4 regions of the Mesorhizobium sp. WSM4817 genome follow, and region 4 is predicted to be linked to each of the others. Evidence: predicted binding sites of a transcription regulator. Region 4 holds the regulator's gene; each other region holds the start of a gene.

Region 1 (4,248 bases), on a different contig from region 4:
AGGTTTCGCCAGGTGCCGCCGACCGCATAGAACGGCCTGCCCTGCCCGCCTTTCAGCAGCTTTGCCTTCGCGAGCTCGTCGCGCGCTATCTTTGCCGCCTGGGCCAGCGAGTTCTTGGCCATGTCCTGCAGGCGCAGGCCGCCCAGCGGCAGCGTGATGCCGTCGCCGATTGCCTCGCCATCGACGTCGACCAGTTCGAGGCTGCCGCCGCCGAGGTCGCCGGCGATGCCGTTGGCCGGGTGGAAGCCGGAAATGACGCCAAGCGCGGAATAGTGGGCTTCCTGGCGCCCGCTCAGGACCTGGACCTCGGTCTTGAGCACATCTTCGGCGCGGTGGATGAAATCGGGGCCGTTGACCGCCTCGCGGGCGGCGGCGGTCGCCAGCACATACATATGCTCGGCGCCGGCCTGCTCGGACAGCGCACGGAAACGCCGAAACTCCTCCATCGAACGGGTCACCGCCTCGGGATCGAGCTTTCCGGTCGAGACGATGCCGCGACCGAGGCCGGCCAGCATCTTTTCGTTGAACAGCGTGGTTGGCGAGCGCGCCAGCCCCTCATAGACGACAAGCCGGATCGAGTTCGACCCGATGTCGATGATGGACAGCGGTCGGCGGTCCTGAAGCCGGCCCTGGGACGTTGAAATCATCAGCCGGTCGCTGCGGCGTTTTTCTTGCGGCGCTTGAACTGCGCGATGCGCTTGGGCGCATGCGATTTCAGCGCATCGCCGCGTCCGGAGAGGCTCGGATTGGTCATGAAATATTCCTGCGCGTTGAACGGTTCCTCGCCCTCCTCGAGCGTGGCGCGCCGGGAGGTTCCGTCAGCCAATACGTCGAAACTTTGCTGGTTGTCCATGATGTTGCCCAGCATGATCTGACCGAGGACTTGTTCATGCACCGTTGGATTGGTGATCGGCACCATGGTTTCGACGCGGCGGTCGAGATTGCGCGGCATCAAATCGGCCGATGAGATGTAGACGATCGCCCCGTCCGACGGCAGTCCATGGCCGTTGCCGAAACAATAGATTCGGCTGTGTTCGAGGAAGCGGCCGACGATCGACTTGACCCTTATGTTTTCCGACAGGCCCGGCACTTGGGGCCTCAGGCAGCAGATGCCGCGCACGACGAGATCGATCTCGACGCCGGCGCGGCTGGCGTCATAGAGCGCGTCGATGATGATCGGGTCGACCAGCGAATTCATCTTCATCCAGATGCGGGCCGGCCTGCCCTCCAGCGCATGGCCAATCTCGTCCGAAATGTGCTTGAGGATGCGCTTGCGCAGCGTGAACGGCGAGATGGCCAGCCGCATCTCCTCGGTCGGCTCGGCGTAGCCGGTGATAAAATTGAACAGCTGAGCGACATCGCGGGCGATTGTCGGAGCGGTGGTGAAGAAGGACAAGTCGGTGTAGATGCGCGCGGTGACCGGATGGTAGTTGCCGGTGCCGAGATGCACATAGTTGCGCAGCTTGCCGTCCTCGCGCCGCACCACCAGCGACATTTTCGCGTGGGTCTTCAGTTCGAGGAAGCCGAACACGACCTGAACGCCGGCGCGCTCGAGGTCGCGCGCCCAGCGGATGTTGGCTTCCTCGTCGAAACGCGCCTTGAGCTCGACCAGCGCGGTCACCGACTTGCCGGCCTCCGCCGCGTCGACCAAAGCGCGCACGATCGGGCTGTCGTTCGAGGTGCGATAGAGCGTCTGCTTGATCGCCACCACTTCCGGATCGGCCATCGCCTGGCGCAGGAACTGCACCACCACGTCGAAGGATTCGTAGGGGTGATGAACGATGATGTCCTTCTCGCGGATGGCGGCGAAACAGTCGCCGCCGTGCTCGCGGATGCGTTCGGGAAAGCGCGGATTGTAAGGCTTGAATTTGAGATCGTCGCGGGCGATGGCGACGATCTCGGAAATCTGGCTGAGCGCCAGCGGACCGGTGAGCACGCTGATCCGGCTCGACGAGACGCCAAGCTCGCCGGCGACGAACTCGCGCAGTTCGGCCGGCATCAGCTTGTCGAATTCGATGCGGATGACCGAGCCGCGACGACGCCGTTTCAGCGCCGTCTCGAACAGGCGCACGAGATCCTCGGACTCCTCCTCGACCTCGATGTCACTGTCGCGGATGATGCGGAACGTACCGGAGCCCTTGACCTCGTAGCCGGGGAACAGCTTGCCGATATAGAGGCCGACCGCTTCTTCCAGCGGAATGAAGCGGACATGATGCTTGCGGTCAGGCAAGCGGATGAAGCGCTTCAGCGCCACCGGCAGACGCAACAGCGCGCTCATCTCCTCGCCATTCCTGCGTTGGCGCAGTTGCAGCGCCATCGAGAAGCCGAGATTGGGAATGAACGGGAACGGATGCGCCGGGTCGATCGACAGCGGTGTGAGCACCGGAAACACCTGCTCCTGGAAATGATCCTCGAGCCAGGTCTTCTCGTCCTTGGTCAGCCCATCGCGGCTGATGCTCTCGATGCCTTCCTTGTCGAGCAGCAGTATCAGAGCGGATAGGCTGTTCTGCTGGTCCTCCTGCAGGCGCTCGACCTCGCGCAGCAATTGTTCCAGCTGTTGTTCGGGGGTGCGGCCGTCCGCGCTCTTCAGCGTGATGCCTTCGCGAACCTGGCCGGCGAGGCCGGCGACACGGACCATGAAGAACTCGTCGAGATTGGCGGCCGAAATCGACAGGAAGCGGACCCGCTCGAGCAGCGGATGGTTGGCGTTCAGCGATTCTTCGAGGACGCGGCGGTTGAATTGCAGCCAGGAAAACTCGCGGTTGACGAAGCGGTCCGGATTGCCGCCCTCTGGGCTCGCCACCTCGACAGTGGTGAATTCGCTCTGCACCGGCTTTAGTTCGTTCATGGTTCCTGCTCGTTTCGCACCCGCTGGCCACAGCGTCGCGCGTCGTTGCGGACGCGCAAAAGGACGCTCCCACCACTTAAGCTACGCATGATCCCCAGCAAAACCGAATTCGGTTTCGGGGCCATGCCTTAACCGGCTTAGCTTATCCTGTGACAGGCTTTTACGACAGTTTGATTTCATCGATCTTGCAAAGAGACTGCTTATGATCCAGATGCAATCCAGGTACAGCGCGGCGCGTCCTTTGGACGCGCAAAGGGCGCGGTGGAATTTTGATTTTGCACATGATCCGGGGTCATGCGGCAAATATAGGAGACGACGATGGCAGGCGGTTCCATTCCCCATTTCCAAAACGATGCGGGCTATCCGGCAATCGACATCGGCGTCAAGGAATTCATGTGCACCGGCGCTAACCCGCCCTTCGACCATCCGCATGTGTTTCTCGACATGGGCGACGACAATGAAAAGGTCTGCCCCTATTGCTCGACGTTTTTTCGCTATTCGCCAAAGCTGAAGGCGACGGAAACACAGCCTGCCGGATGCCTCTATATCCACCAGGCCGCCTGACGCGCACGCCATCCGATGGACGACACCCGGTCCCGGCAGGTCGTTATCGCCGGAGCCGGCGTCGCCGGACTGACCGCGGCACTGGCGTTTTCCGAGCGCGGCTATCTGGTGCGGCTGTTCGAACAGGCGCCGCGCCTCGAAGCGGCCGGTGCCGGCATCCAGCTCTCACCCAACGCGACGCGCATCCTTCGCCAGTTCGGCGTGCTCGACCGGCTGTTGCCGGCGACGGTGCGGCCGGAGGCGGTCGTGCTCAAGGACGCCGCCACGCTACGTGAGCTGGCGCGGGTGCCGCTTGGCGAAGCGGCCGAAAGGCGCTGGCAGGCGCCTTATCTCGTCGCTCATCGGGCTGACCTGCAAGATGCACTGATGGCGCGCCTTGCCGAACGGCCGGACATCAGTCTCGTCACCGGCGCGCGCGTCGGCGACATCGCCACAGGACCGCGCCATGCCACGGCAACAGTCGAGATTGCCGGCAAGACAGTCGAAGCCGGCGGCTTTCTGCTGATCGGCGCCGACGGCGTCTGGTCGGCGATCCGGGCTTTTGGCGGGTTTGCGGCCAAAAGCCGGTTTTCGGGCGAGCTTGCCTGGCGCGCTACGATCAGTGCAGACAGTGTCGCAGGAGAAGCCCTTGCGGCGGTCGGCGCCGCCAATTGCGTGACCACCTTCCTGCATCCCGGCTTCCACCTCGTCGCCTATCCGGTCAGCAACGGCACGGCGTTCAACCTGGCTGCCTTCACCAGGGGCGAGATCATCGCCGAGCGCTGGTCGGGCCACGCCGACCCCAATATCCTCCTCGGCGCCATGCGTGGCACGGCGGCAGCGCTGGCCCGGCTTGC
Region 2 (4,248 bases), on a different contig from region 4:
GCCTGCCATGATGCGCTGGCCGGCGACAAACCGGCAATGATCGCAAGGCGTGCCTTCATCGCCGCCGCCCGCGAAGTGAACGTTTTCGTCAGCGACAAGGCGCCGGTCTGAAGACGCAGCGAAATCTGATCTGATCCGCCTCGCGGGCCGGGTGCGCTTTTACTAAGGGGCAATCGCTTCAGCTTGCGCTGCCCCTCTTGCCCTGCCCGTCCTCCGCAGCAGCTGCGCTGCAGCTGCGGAGGGTGGACCGGGCATTTCTCACCGGACGGGAGAAAGCGGCCTGCACCAAGGGTTTCGCCAATCTCCGGCGTTGCAGAAAGCGCGCCAAAGTTACGGCCAGTTCCCTTCTCGCCGTCACTATGAAGCGATTGCCCTGCAGTTTACTCTGCGGTTTCCGTTTCGGTCTCGGACGTGGTCTCGTCTTCCGGCTTCGAACGTTCCTTGGCTGCAACCTTGGCCGCTTGCTTTTCCGCCTTCTTGGCAGCCTTCTGCCGGTCGCGTTCCTTGCGTTCCTGGCCGTAATTCGGTGCTCGCGCCATATCTCTTCCTTTCACAATCCCAAAGGTTCTTAGCCCTGCCTAGGAGCATTGGGCTACAAACACAACACCGCAAAGAGCGATCGGCTCCATGGACAGCCAGGCAGGCCGGCTGAACACGGTTCCGTGGCTTGCAAGATAGCCGGCACAATGGTGTAGGAGGGACCGGGGGGCAAATCACAAGCCGATTTTTCACCAAGTGACCGATGGCCACCCTTCAAAGAAACGCACAGAAGCTATTCTACTATGCGCGCAATGCCGTGCGCGATATCGCACCGCAGGCGCTGTTCCGCCGCAGGCTCGCCGGGTTGCTCGATCAGGCCAGGCTTTCGGACGGATCGGTCCGCGCGCGTCTCAACTGCTACAACAGATTGCAGGACGCTTTCGCGCCGAGCGGCGGGGCCGTGCCGGTCAGCCGGCTACCGAGAGGCCGGAGCATGTATTACTACGATCTGAAGGAATTTACCCGCTACTTCGATCCCGATTTGCGCATCGATCTCGAATTCGGCGACGTCGTCGACGTGCCTGCGATGCCGTCGATCGTCAAGGATCGGCCGATCGCCGGCGACAACAGCAACGGGGTGCTGTTCAAGCTCAACAAGTTCCGCCACTTCCACATGCCCGCCGACGATGTAGCCTTCGCGGACAAGCTTCCGGTTGCGGTGTGGCGCGGCGAGCTCAACAACCCGATAAGGACCTTGCTTCTGGAGGTTGCGCGCGATCTGCCCTTTTGCGATGTCGGAACGCCCAAACCGACGGCAGCGCCGGAATATCGCAAGTCTTATCTGAGCATCGACCCAGCAGCGGCGCTGTCGCTACATCATTTCGCTCGAAGGCAACGATGTGGCGACCAACTTGAAATGGGTCATGAGTTCGAATTCGCTGTGCCTGATGCCACCGACATATGAGACATGGTTCGCCGAAAGCGAACTCGTGGCTGGTGTTCACTATGTGCCGCTCGAACCCGATTTCACGGATCTTGCCGAGCGGGTGCAATATCTCGAACGGCATCCGACTGAGGCCGAACGCATCGTTGCCGCCGCCAACGCCTATTGCCGCAAGTTCGCCGACGAGCGGGCCGAGCAGGCGATCTGCTTGCTCGTGCTCTACAAATATTTCGTGCTCAGCGGCCAGATCGAGCCTGATCCCGATGTCTGGCGTTTTATTTCAGGCTAAGCCCGCGGCGACTTCGAGCTGATCCGGATCGTTGTCAGATGTCTTCCCGGTCAAGAACCAGATCGGCCGGACCAAACCGGTCTTTTGCCGTGAATTGCTGGTGCCAATAGGGATAGAGAACCGGCGGGCGGCTCACAGCGTCGAGGCGTGCGCGCTCATCGCTGGTCAGCACCAGGCTGGCTGCGGCGATATTGTCCTTGAACTGCGCTTCGGTCCGTCCGCCGATCACCAGCGAACTGACTGCGGGCCGGCCGAGCAGCCAGGCAAGCGCCACCTGCGCCGCCGAAACGCCATGGTTCTCGCCGATATGGGCAAGCACGTCGACGATCCGCCACAGCCGGTCCTCGTCGCGGATCGGCGGTTCGGTCCAGCCGCTGATCTGGCGGGCGGTGGCCTGGTCGCGGTGGTATTTGCCGGACAGCAGTCCACCGGCGAGCGGGCTCCATACCAGCACGCCAAGCCCCTGGTCGACCGAGATCGGCAGCAGTTCATATTCGGCTTCGCGCGCTTCCAGCGTGTAGTGGATTTGCTGGGTGACGAAGCGCGGCTGGTGCTGGCGGTCGCTGATCCCCAGCGCCTTCATCACTTGCCAGCCGGAATAGTTGGAGCAGCCGACATAGCGGATCTTGCCCTGGCTGACGAGCGTGTCGAGCGCGGCGATGGTCTCTTCGAGCGGCGTCGTGCCGTCCCATTCGTGCAGGAAATAGATGTCGATGACGTCGGTCCTGAGGCGCTTCAGGCTCTTCTCGCACTCTCGGATCAGATGATAGCGCGACAGGCCCTCATCGTTGGGACCGTCGCCGATCCGCATGCGCGCCTTGGAGGCGATCAGCACATCGCCCTTGCGTTTGCCGCCGAGCGCTTCGCCGATGATCTCTTCCGAAAGCCCGTTCGAATAGACATTGGCGGTGTCGATGAGATTGATGCCGACATCGATGCAGAGGTCGATCATCCGGCGTGCCTCGTCGAGATCGGTCTTGCCGACCGCCGAAAATGCGCCAGCGCCGCCAAAAGTCATGGTGCCCATGGTCAGCGTCGAAACCTTCAGCCCGGAACGGCCGAGTGTGCGGTATTCCATGTCAGATCCTCGCGATTGCGTTGAAAAGAGTGTTTTGAAGGTTGCTCGGGGAAACCTGGCATTTGTAGGACAATTCGAGCCGCTTGTCGTGTGTGCCAGGAGGCTGATCGATCCCATCTCGCGGAGTTGGGCGACCGGCGTGCGGGCCGGCTGCAATAAAACCGTCATTGCCGGCCTATATGCAAGTCGGCTCAAGGTGTCCGATCTCGGCCGGCAGGCCGAGGCCGACGCGGGCGTGCACGCGGAGCAGCATAAATGACCGAAGCAAAACAGAATTCTCCCGCCAGGGACTGGCTGGAAGCGGAACTCGCCGACACGCTCGACGAGGACTACGAGCTGGAGATGTCGGAACCGGCGCTGTCGCTGGAAATCGCCAAGATCTACAAGAACGCGCATCCGCCCTCGATGGATCGCCTGCAATATTTTCGCGACCTGATCACGCTGCAATCCGAATTGATCAAGCTGCAGTCCTGGGTGGCTTACACCAGGAAGAAGCTGGTGGTGGTTTTCGAGGGCCGCGATTCGGCCGGCAAGGGGGGCGTCATCAAGCGCATCACCCAGCGGCTCAATCCGCGCATCTGCCGCGTCGTCGCACTTCCGGCGCCGACCGAGCGCGAGAAATCGCAATGGTATTTTCAGCGCTACGTGCCGCATCTGCCGGCAGGCGGCGAGATCGTGCTGTTCGACCGCTCCTGGTATAACCGGTCCGGCGTCGAACGTGTGATGGGCTTCGCCGAGCCGGACCAGGTCGAGGAGTTTTTTCGCGACGTGCCGGAGTTCGAGCGCATGCTGGTCCGCTCCGGCATCACCGTGGTCAAATACTGGTTCTCCATCACCGACGAGGAGCAGCAGATGCGCTTTCAGATGCGCATCCATGATCCGATGAAGCAGTGGAAGCTGTCGCCGATGGACCTGCAGTCGCGCGTGCGCTGGGAACAGTATACCAAGGCCAAGGAAGAGACCTTCGCCCGCACCAACATTCCCGAAGCCCCCTGGTTCATCGTCGAGGGCAACGACAAGAAGCGGGCGCGGCTGAATTGCATCGATCATCTCCTCAAGCAGATGCCTTATGAGGAAGTGCCGCACGAAGAGATCACGCTGCCCGATCGCGTCTTCAATCCAGAATACGAGCGCCAGGTGCTGCCGCGCGAGCTGTATGTTCCGGAGAAGTATTGAGGAGCGCGCCTCTTCCTTCTCCCCTTGTGGGAGAAGGTGGATCGGCGCGCAGCGCCGAGACGGAAGAGGGGTGTTGGAAGAAATGAGGCGCTGGTGATCCTGGCGCTGTGCGCCCGATTTGAACGTAGGTCTGCGCCAAGCTGGAACACCCCTCATCCGACCGAGCTTCGCTCGGCCACCTTCTCCCACAAGGGGAGAAGGGGAACTTAACCAGGCTCACGCCCGCTCGATGGTGACATGCATGGCATTCGGCGTGCCCACCTGCTCGCTGCAGCGGTAGCC
Region 3 (4,248 bases), on a different contig from region 4:
TCGGCACGGACCTCGACCTCCAGAAGCTCGCCAAACTGTCCACGACCATTGGCTTCGATGGCATCATCGACGCCGCGCACGATATCGTCGAGGGCAAGGTCCGCGGTCGCGTGGTGGTGGACATGTGAGCTCTTCCTTCTCCGGTTTTTGATGCATGTCGAGCAAAAGTATGACCCAGGGTGTGCAGCGGTGAAGCGCCTCGTATGAGGCCGGCCAAACGCGACGCGCTTCAGGAGCGGAGAGGCAAAAACCGCGCGACCGCTAAAATTCGAACGATCCGCGGCAATTTTCCATAATCTCTGTCTGGCAAGGGTTTCCGCATGGTCACGGAATCCGGCATCAGAGAAACAGAGAGCGCCGAAAACGTCGACGGGATCGGCCCGGAGGCGCCAAGCCGGCAGCATATCGCGGCGCCGCCACTGGCGCCTGAATTGCCCGCCGCCAATCGCGAAGGCCTGCCGTTCCTGATGCTCGTCGCCATCGTCGTGCTGGCGGGCCTGTCGCATCTGACCGGCGCGCCGATCTTCATCACCGTCGGGCTTTTGTCGACTGGCATGGCAGGCCTTGCCGTGCATGTGCGTGCCAGGCGCACGGCGCGCCGCACGGTTGCGCTGCTTGGCGAGACCGCAGCGCGCAGCCGCGCCGAGGTTGAGAGCCTGGCCGACCGCGTGTGGGAGATGCAGGAGAGCGAGGAACGCTTTCGCGGGTTGATCGACGCGCTTGGCGATCTCGTCGTCCATCGCGACCGTGACGGCCACATCGTCTATGCCAACAAGGTTTTCGCCGAGCTTGTCGGAGCCGACCAGCGCGACCTTGCCGGCAAGGCCCTGGCCGACCTCGGCATCGACGTCGGCATCGTTCCCGATGCCGCTTTTTCCGATCATGAATGCCTGAGCTCCACCGACGTCGCCATTAGAACACCGAGCGGCCCGCGCTGGTTCTCATGGATCGAACTGTCCGTGCGCGACAAGGAGAGCGGTGCTGTCTCGCATCGCGCCATCGCCCGCGACATTACCGCCCGCAAGCACGCCGAAACGTCGCTGATCACCGCCCGCGAGCGAGCCGAATATGCAAGCCAGGCCAAATCGCGCTTCCTCGCCACCGTCAGCCACGAGATCCGCACGCCGATGAACGGCATCATGGGCATGGCCAAGCTGCTGGCGGACACCGGGCTCTCGCCGCAACAACGGACCTATGTCGGCGCCATCTCGACCTCGGCCAGCGCGCTGCTGGCGCTGATCGAGGACCTGCTCGACTATTCCAAGATCGAGGCCGGCCGCTTCGATCCCGAACCGCAGCCAATGTCGGTGCGCGAGATCGCCGACAACATCGTAGAACTCCTGGCGGCGCGTGCCTTCGCCAAGAACATCGGCCTTGGCTGCCATGTCGAACCCGACGTGCCGCAGATGATATCAGCCGATCCTGGAAGAGTCAGGCAGGTGCTGCTCAACCTCATCGGCAACGCCATCAAGTTCACCGACAGCGGCGGCGTGTTGGTGAGCATCGCTCGTGCCCGCACCGAAACCACCGACCGCATATGCTTCACCGTCACCGACACCGGTCCCGGCCTGCACGAGGACGACCTGGAGCGCATCTTCGAGGAATTCGAACAGGCTGACGGCACGTCGACTCGCGCGCATGGCGGCGCCGGGCTCGGTCTTGCCATCTCCAGGCGCCTGGTGATCGCCATGGGCGGCACGATCTCGGTGTCGAGCCAGCTCGGCCAGGGTTCGGAATTCGTCTTCGAAATCCCTGCAATATCGGCCACCGAGCCGCCGCAGAGCCGTCGGGATGCGCTGTCAGGGCGGCGCGCCGTGATCCTGTCGAAGAATGCCATCGAGGCCGACGCCATCGCCCGCACCATCCGCGCCAATGGCGGCAAGGTCGATCTGGCCACCACCGCCGCCCAGGCAGCGTCCTTCGCCGAAGGCTGCGACGCGCTTTTGGTCGATGCGGCCATGGAGGAAGGCGACGGCAGGTTGCTCAAGCGCCTTCGCCAGAGCGGCTTTGCCGATTGCGAGGCGATCACACTGATCGCGCCAACCGACCGCGGCATGCTGGGCGAGTTCCGCGCCAGCGGCTACGCCACCTTTCTGGCAAGGCCGGTGCGTGGCGAAACGTTGCTTCGCGTGCTCTTGACCAGCAGCGTGCCTGCCCTCACCCAGCCGCAGCCGGAAAAGCGCGGGGCACCAACCGCCCGCGCCATTGGCGGCCGGCGGCGGGGCCTGTCCGTGCTGATCGCCGAGGATAACGACATCAACGCCATGCTTGCCCGTGCCACGCTGCTAAAGGCCGGGCATCGCGTGAAACTGGTCGGCAACGGCAAGGCCGCCGTCGAGGCCATCACCGGCACCGACCACAAGTGCCGCTTCGACGTGGTGCTGATGGACCTGCACATGCCTGTCATGGACGGGCTGGACGCGATCGCCGCCATCCGCCGGCACGAGGAGGAAACCGCCGTGTCGCCGGTTCCGATCATGGTGCTGTCGGCGGACAGTCAGGAAACGACCCGCCACGCAGTGCTCGCCCATGGCGCCAGCGGCTTCGTCACCAAGCCGCTCGACCCCGACGCGCTTGTCCATGCGGTCGAGGGTCACGTGGCCGCTTGATCCGCCGGCTATCCTTGCCTGGCTTACCTGCAGAACATAGCCGGTTGAAGGGTTGCCCAGCCGACGAAGTATTGCCGGCAGGGCCGTATCACGGTACTGTCACAATCCTGTTGCACCTACGCCGTATCCCCGTGCCAAGAGGGATGGCTCGAAGGAGAATCACTCGTGCATACAGTTATGCCGGAATGTGACGCTCGGCCGAACGCCAGGGGTGCTTTGCTCACCGGGCGCAACGTCGATGCTGTCATAAAAGGCGAAGCGCTTGGCCGTATCGGCAACCTCGAAGTGCGGCTCGCACGCAACGAGGCCGAGATCGCCGCCGCGCAGGAAGTGCGCTACCGGGTGTTCTATGACGAGCTCGGCGCCAAGAAAACCCTGTTTCAGGTGCAGGACCGCCGCGACGCCGACCATTTTGATCCGCTCTGTGATCATCTGCTCGTCTTCGACACCTCGCTGTCCGGTCCCGAGCATCGCCGCATTGTCGGCACCTACCGCCTGTTGCGGCAGGAGATCGCGGCAGCGGCCGGCGGCTTCTATTCCGAGGGCGAGTTTGAGCTGACCAATCTTATCGCCCGCCATCCCGGCCAGCGTTTCCTCGAGCTCGGCCGCTCCTGCGTCTTGCCGGAATACCGCTCGAAGCGCACCATCGAGGCGCTCTGGCAAGGTATCTGGGCCTATATCAACCATTATGGGATCGGCGTGATGACCGGTTGCGCCTCGTTCCCCGGCACCGTGCCGGCGGCACACGCCGAAGCGCTGACCTATCTCGCCCATCACTGCCGGACGAATTCGGCCTGGGACGTGCGCGCCGTCGCCGGCCGCTACTGTTCCATGGATTTGATGCCGATCGAGGCGGTCAACGCCAAGGCCGCGATCGCGGCGATGCCACCGCTGGTCAAGGGCTATCTGCGCGTCGGCGCGCGCATCGGCGACGGCTGCGTCATCGACCGCGAATTCTCGACGGTCGACGTGTTCGTGGTGATGCCGGTCAAGGAGATCGGCGCCCGCTACGTCAGCTATTATGGCGGGGAAGCCCAGCGCTTCGCCGCATGAGATTCCAATGAGTAGCGAATAGGGAGTAGCGAGTAGCGAGTAGCGGGAGTTCCGCCAATTCGCTGCGGATCGTTGTCCCTATTCGCTACTCGCCCTCATTTCACGGAATATCTTCCGGCCGCCGGCCGGGCCGGCTCTTGTAGGACGGAAAGGCCCAGCCGAACTTAAGCGCGCCGCCACGCACGCAGAAAGCGGCTATGAAGCCCACCAGGCCCGAGGCGAGCGGCGGCAGTCCGGCGAGATCGCCTGTTGTAAACAGGATGGCGCCCGCAAGGGCGGCGGTGACATAGATTTCTGGTCTCAAGAGCACCGAAGCCTCACCGGCCAGCAGGTCGCGCAAGATCCCGCCGAACGTGGCGGTGAGCACGCCGGTAACAACGGACACGACCGGCGAGCCGGTGATGGCCAGGCCCTTGGCGGCACCCATCACGGAAAACGCGGCGAGGCCGACGGCGTCGAGCCAGAGCAGTAATTTCCAGCGGGATTCGAGACGGTGCGCCCCGAAAAAGACAAGCATCGCCACCACCGCGCAGATCAGCACATAGCCAGAGTTGGTAACCCAGAAGACCGGCAGATTGAGGATGAC
Region 4 (4,248 bases):
CGGATCGTTCCTGACCATGATCGTAACCCTCGCAATCGCCTTCCCGATCGGCGTTTCAGCGGCGATCTATCTTGAGGAATTTGCGCCCAAGAACCGGCTGACGACGATGATCGAAGTGAATATCAACAATCTGGCGGCGGTGCCTTCGATCGTCTTCGGCCTGCTTGGACTTGCCGTATTCCTGAATTTCTTCGGCATGCCGCGCTCAGCCCCGGTGGTCGGCGGCATGGTGCTGGCGCTGATGACCCTGCCGATCATCATTATCGCCTCGCGCGCTTCGCTGCGCGCCGTGCCGCCTTCGATCCGCGAGGCGGCGCTTGGCATCGGAGCGTCCAAGGTCCAGACCGTATTCCATCACGTCCTGCCACTGGCGATGCCGGGCATCATGACCGGCACCATCCTCGGAATGGCGCATGCGCTCGGCGAAACCGCGCCGTTGCTGATGATCGGCATGGTCGCCTTCATCGTCGACATTCCCGGCGGCTTCACCGATCCCGCGACGATCCTGCCGGTGCAGATTTTCATGTGGGCGGATTTCCCGGAAGCGGGGTTCCAGCAGAAGACTTCGGCGGCGATTTTGATTTTGCTGGTGTTTTTGGTCATCATGAATGCCATCGCGGTGATACTGCGCAGGCGCTTCGAGCGGCGCTGGTAAGGAGTAGAGGATATGAACATCATGACGGAAGCCGGCGTCGAGCAGAAACTGAGCAGCGCAACCAACGCCCCTTCGATCAAGATGAAGGGCGAAAAGGTCTCTGTTCACTACGGCGAGAAGCGAGCTCTGTTCGACGTCGATCTCGATGTCCGCGAGCATCAGGTGACGGCGTTGATCGGGCCATCGGGCTGCGGCAAGTCGACGTTCCTGCGTTGCCTGAACCGAATGAACGACACCATCGATATCGCGCGGGTGAGCGGCAAGATCACGCTCGACGGCGAGGACGTCTACGATCCGAAAATCGATGTCGTCGAGCTGCGAGCTCGCGTCGGCATGGTATTCCAGAAGCCGAACCCGTTTCCGAAGTCGATCTACGAAAACGTCGCCTATGGTCCGCGCATTCACGGCCTGGCCAGGACCAAGGCCGAGTTGGACGGCATCGTCGAATCGAGCCTGAAGAAGGCCGGCCTGTTTAACGAGGTCAAGGATCGCCTACTCGAGTCGGGAACCGGTCTGTCCGGCGGACAGCAGCAGCGTCTGTGCATTGCGCGCGCCATCGCCGTGTCGCCGGAAGTGATCCTGATGGACGAGCCCTGTTCGGCGCTCGATCCAATCGCCACCGCCCGCGTCGAGGAACTGATCGACGAACTGCGCCAGAATTATACGATCGTCATCGTCACCCATTCGATGCAGCAGGCGGCGCGCGTGTCGCAACGCACGGCGATGTTCCATCTCGGGTATCTGGTCGAGGAGGGCGCGACCGACAAGATGTTCACCAACCCCGACGACAAGCGCACCCAGGACTACATCACCGGCCGGTTCGGCTGAGCGGTCCGGCGAATTTCGAACACGAGGACAGCACCATGGGTGAACACACCGTCGCATCTTTCGACGAGGAACTGGAGCACATCGACAGGCTGATCCGCGACATGGACGAGCTCGCCGCCGCAATGGTAGCGGCCTCGATCCGCGCGCTGCTTGCGTCGGACAATGCGATGGCGCAGCGCGTCGTCTCGGACGACGCCATCATGGATGCGCGGCAGCGCGAACTCGATGACAGCGCCATCACGCTGATCGCCAAGCGGCAGCCGATGGCGCAGGATCTGCGCGCCGTGGTTGGCGCAATCCGCATGGCGGGCGATCTCGAGCGCATCGGCGATCTGGCCAAGAACATAGCCAAGCGGGTCAGCGCAGTCGGGCAGAGCGCGACGCCGCGTAATCTGTCGCACGGTATCGACGCGATGGCGGACCTCGTTCTTGTGCAGCTGCGCGGCGTGGTCGAGCACTATGTGTCGCGCGATGCCGGCGCGTTGAAGGAACTGCGCGCCGACGACCAGAAGATCGACGTGAAATACACGGCGGTTTTTCGCGAGCTCCTGACCTACATGATGGAGGATCCGCGCAACATCACCGCGTGCACGCACCTTCTGTTCTGCGCCAAGAATCTCGAGCGTATCGGCGATCACGTCACCAACATCGCCGAAAACGCCTACTTTGTCGTGACCGGGCAGCAATTGCCGGCGGACCGCCCGAAGCTCGACGAAACGACGATGTCGGCGCCGGCGACATGACAGGAGTAACCGGCCGATGATCGCGCCGCGCATCATGGTGGTGGAGGATGAAGAGCCGCTGGGCGTCCTCCTCCGTTACAATCTTGAATCCGAAGGCTATCAGGTCGAGGTGGTGACGCGCGGCGACGAGGCCGAAATCCGGCTGCAGGAAAACGTGCCCGATCTTTTGGTGCTCGACTGGATGGTGCCGGCGGTTTCCGGCATCGAGCTTTGCCGGCGCCTTCGGGTGCGCCCCGAAACCGAGCGGCTGCCGATCATCATGCTGACCGCGCGCGGCGAGGAGAGCGACCGGGTGCGCGGCCTTTCGACCGGAGCCGACGACTATCTGGTCAAGCCGTTCTCGACACCGGAATTCATGGCCAGGGTCAAGGCGCTGCTGCGCCGCGCCAAGCCCGAAGTGCTGTCCAGCGTGCTCAAGGTCGGCGACATCATGCTCGATCGTGAATCGCACAGGGTCTATCGCAAGAAGAGCGAGATCCGGCTCGGGCCGACCGAATTCCGGCTGCTCGAATTCATGATGCGCCACCCGGGCCGGGTCTTCTCGCGCAGCCAGTTGCTCGACAATGTCTGGGGCGAGACGATCTACATCGACGAGCGCACGGTGGACGTCCATGTCGGCCGGTTGCGCAAGGCGGTCAACAATGGTCGCATGCCCGATGTCATCCGCACCATCCGCGGCGCGGGCTATGCGATCAGGGAAGACTAGGGGATGTGCTGATATTCAGGTGATGCCGGCCTGCGAACGGCTGATACCTGCGCTTACCTACAGCGCCGCGCACCCTGTTGGGCACGCAAAGGACGCTGTAGAACTTTGATTTTGCGCACGACCTTTCCGAAATCGATCTCGATTTCGGGGTCATGCGCGGGCTCACGTACCCAAAAGTACGCTCCGCTCCGGTTCTCGGAACCCACCATTCTCGACTCGGCCTGACCTGAATCTCAACACACCCCAAGTCGCGACCCGGGAATCCTTCAAGCCACGTTCTTTCCGACCGAGCCGGCTCGTGCCTGGATGCTCGGCGCGAAAATCTCCTGATCGACGAAGCTTAGCGCCCGCATGGCGCAGCCTTCGCGTATCAGCGGCAGCTCGTTCGGCTCGGTGTCGAAGGAAATCGAACCCGAATGCTGGCCGCCGGCGGTCTGGGCGATGGCCTCGCGCAGGGCCGGCTCGATCAGGTCGAAGGCGGCAGCGCTGGCGCCGACCATGGCCACCGGCGCCGGATCGATCAGCGCAAACAGGCTGCCGAGCCCGAAGCCGAGCGCCTCGCCGGCCTTGCGGTAGGCTTCGCGCTCCGGTCCGTCCATCTCGCGCGCCCGGGCCGCCAAGGCCCGCATGTCGGCGTCGCTGACATCGGCGACCGGCTCGGCGTTCTCGCTCAACAGCCTTGCGTTGCGCCAGATGGCGTAGTTGCCGGCATAAGCCTCGACGCAGCCGCGCCGCCCGCAGCGGCAAAGCGCGCCGCCCGGCCGATGGATCATGTGGCCGAATTCGCCGCCTGAGGAGTGGGTGCCGGTGAACAGCTCGCCCTTCAGCACCAGCCCCATACCGATGCCGTGCGAGAGCAGGATGGCGATGAAATCGTCGCGGTAGCGATCCGGGTGGCGCCAGCGCAGCGCCACGGCCATCATGTTGCAGTCGTTCTCCATGATGGCCGGGATGCCGAACTCGCGTTCCAGAATGTCGGCGAAGGCGATGTTCGTCTGCGGCGTGATCGGCGACCACAACATGGCGCGCGCGTGGGAATCGGTGATGCCCTGGATCGCCAGCGCGATGCGGGCGACGCTTTGGACATCGAGGTCGGGATCTTCGAGCCGGCGCCGGACGATGGCGACACATTCGTCGATCAGCGCGTCACGCGACATGGTCAGCGTGTCCAGCCGGCGCTGTTCCTCGGCGACCACTTGTCCGGCATAATCGATGACGGCGACCGACAGGAAATTCAGCGACAACACGACGGCCAACACCGCAGCGGCTTGCGGATTGAGGCTGAGGCCGACCTGCGGCCGGCCGCGTTTCAGCGA

Evidence for each region. Region 4 encodes PhoB, which activates phosphate uptake and scavenging genes when phosphate is short. Its sites were predicted from a motif close to TGTCATNNANCTGTCAT; they were not measured.
Region 1: AC0L2K_RS13305 (RNA degradosome polyphosphate kinase) is a predicted target of PhoB. The motif match lies at 3,011-3,027, and genes of this name have one in related genera.
Region 2: ppk2 (polyphosphate kinase 2) is a predicted target of PhoB. The motif match lies at 2,942-2,958, and genes of this name have one in related genera.
Region 3: olsB (l-ornithine N(alpha)-acyltransferase) is a predicted target of PhoB. The motif match lies at 2,707-2,723, and genes of this name have one in related genera.

What each region holds. Positions count from the first base shown of each region.
Region 1 covers NZ_JBVVQQ010000007.1:247,540-251,787, reverse strand. The annotation lists gene ppx (exopolyphosphatase) at 1-647, opposite strand, end outside; gene AC0L2K_RS13305 (RNA degradosome polyphosphate kinase) at 647-2,848, opposite strand; gene AC0L2K_RS13300 (zinc-finger domain-containing protein) at 3,167-3,412, shown strand; gene AC0L2K_RS13295 (FAD-dependent monooxygenase) at 3,428-4,248, shown strand, end outside.
Region 2 covers NZ_JBVVQQ010000010.1:48,351-52,598, forward strand. The annotation lists gene AC0L2K_RS15570 (DUF982 domain-containing protein) at 1-111, shown strand, start outside; gene AC0L2K_RS15575 (hypothetical protein) at 381-539, opposite strand; gene AC0L2K_RS15580 (hypothetical protein) at 743-1,444, shown strand; gene AC0L2K_RS15585 (glycosyl transferase family 90) at 1,380-1,712, shown strand; gene AC0L2K_RS15590 (aldo/keto reductase) at 1,747-2,790, opposite strand; gene ppk2 (polyphosphate kinase 2) at 3,046-3,966, shown strand; gene AC0L2K_RS15600 (dihydrofolate reductase family protein) at 4,183-4,248, opposite strand, start outside.
Region 3 covers NZ_JBVVQQ010000013.1:91,912-96,159, forward strand. The annotation lists gene acuI (acrylyl-CoA reductase (NADPH)) at 1-128, shown strand, start outside; gene AC0L2K_RS18890 (ATP-binding protein) at 321-2,609, shown strand; gene olsB (l-ornithine N(alpha)-acyltransferase) at 2,775-3,662, shown strand; gene AC0L2K_RS18900 (trimeric intracellular cation channel family protein) at 3,763-4,248, opposite strand, start outside.
Region 4 covers NZ_JBVVQQ010000018.1:134,742-138,989, forward strand. The annotation lists gene pstA (phosphate ABC transporter permease PstA) at 1-655, shown strand, start outside; gene pstB (phosphate ABC transporter ATP-binding protein PstB) at 668-1,483, shown strand; gene phoU (phosphate signaling complex protein PhoU) at 1,519-2,226, shown strand; gene phoB (phosphate regulon transcriptional regulator PhoB) at 2,243-2,932, shown strand; gene AC0L2K_RS23370 (ROK family protein) at 3,199-4,248, opposite strand, start outside.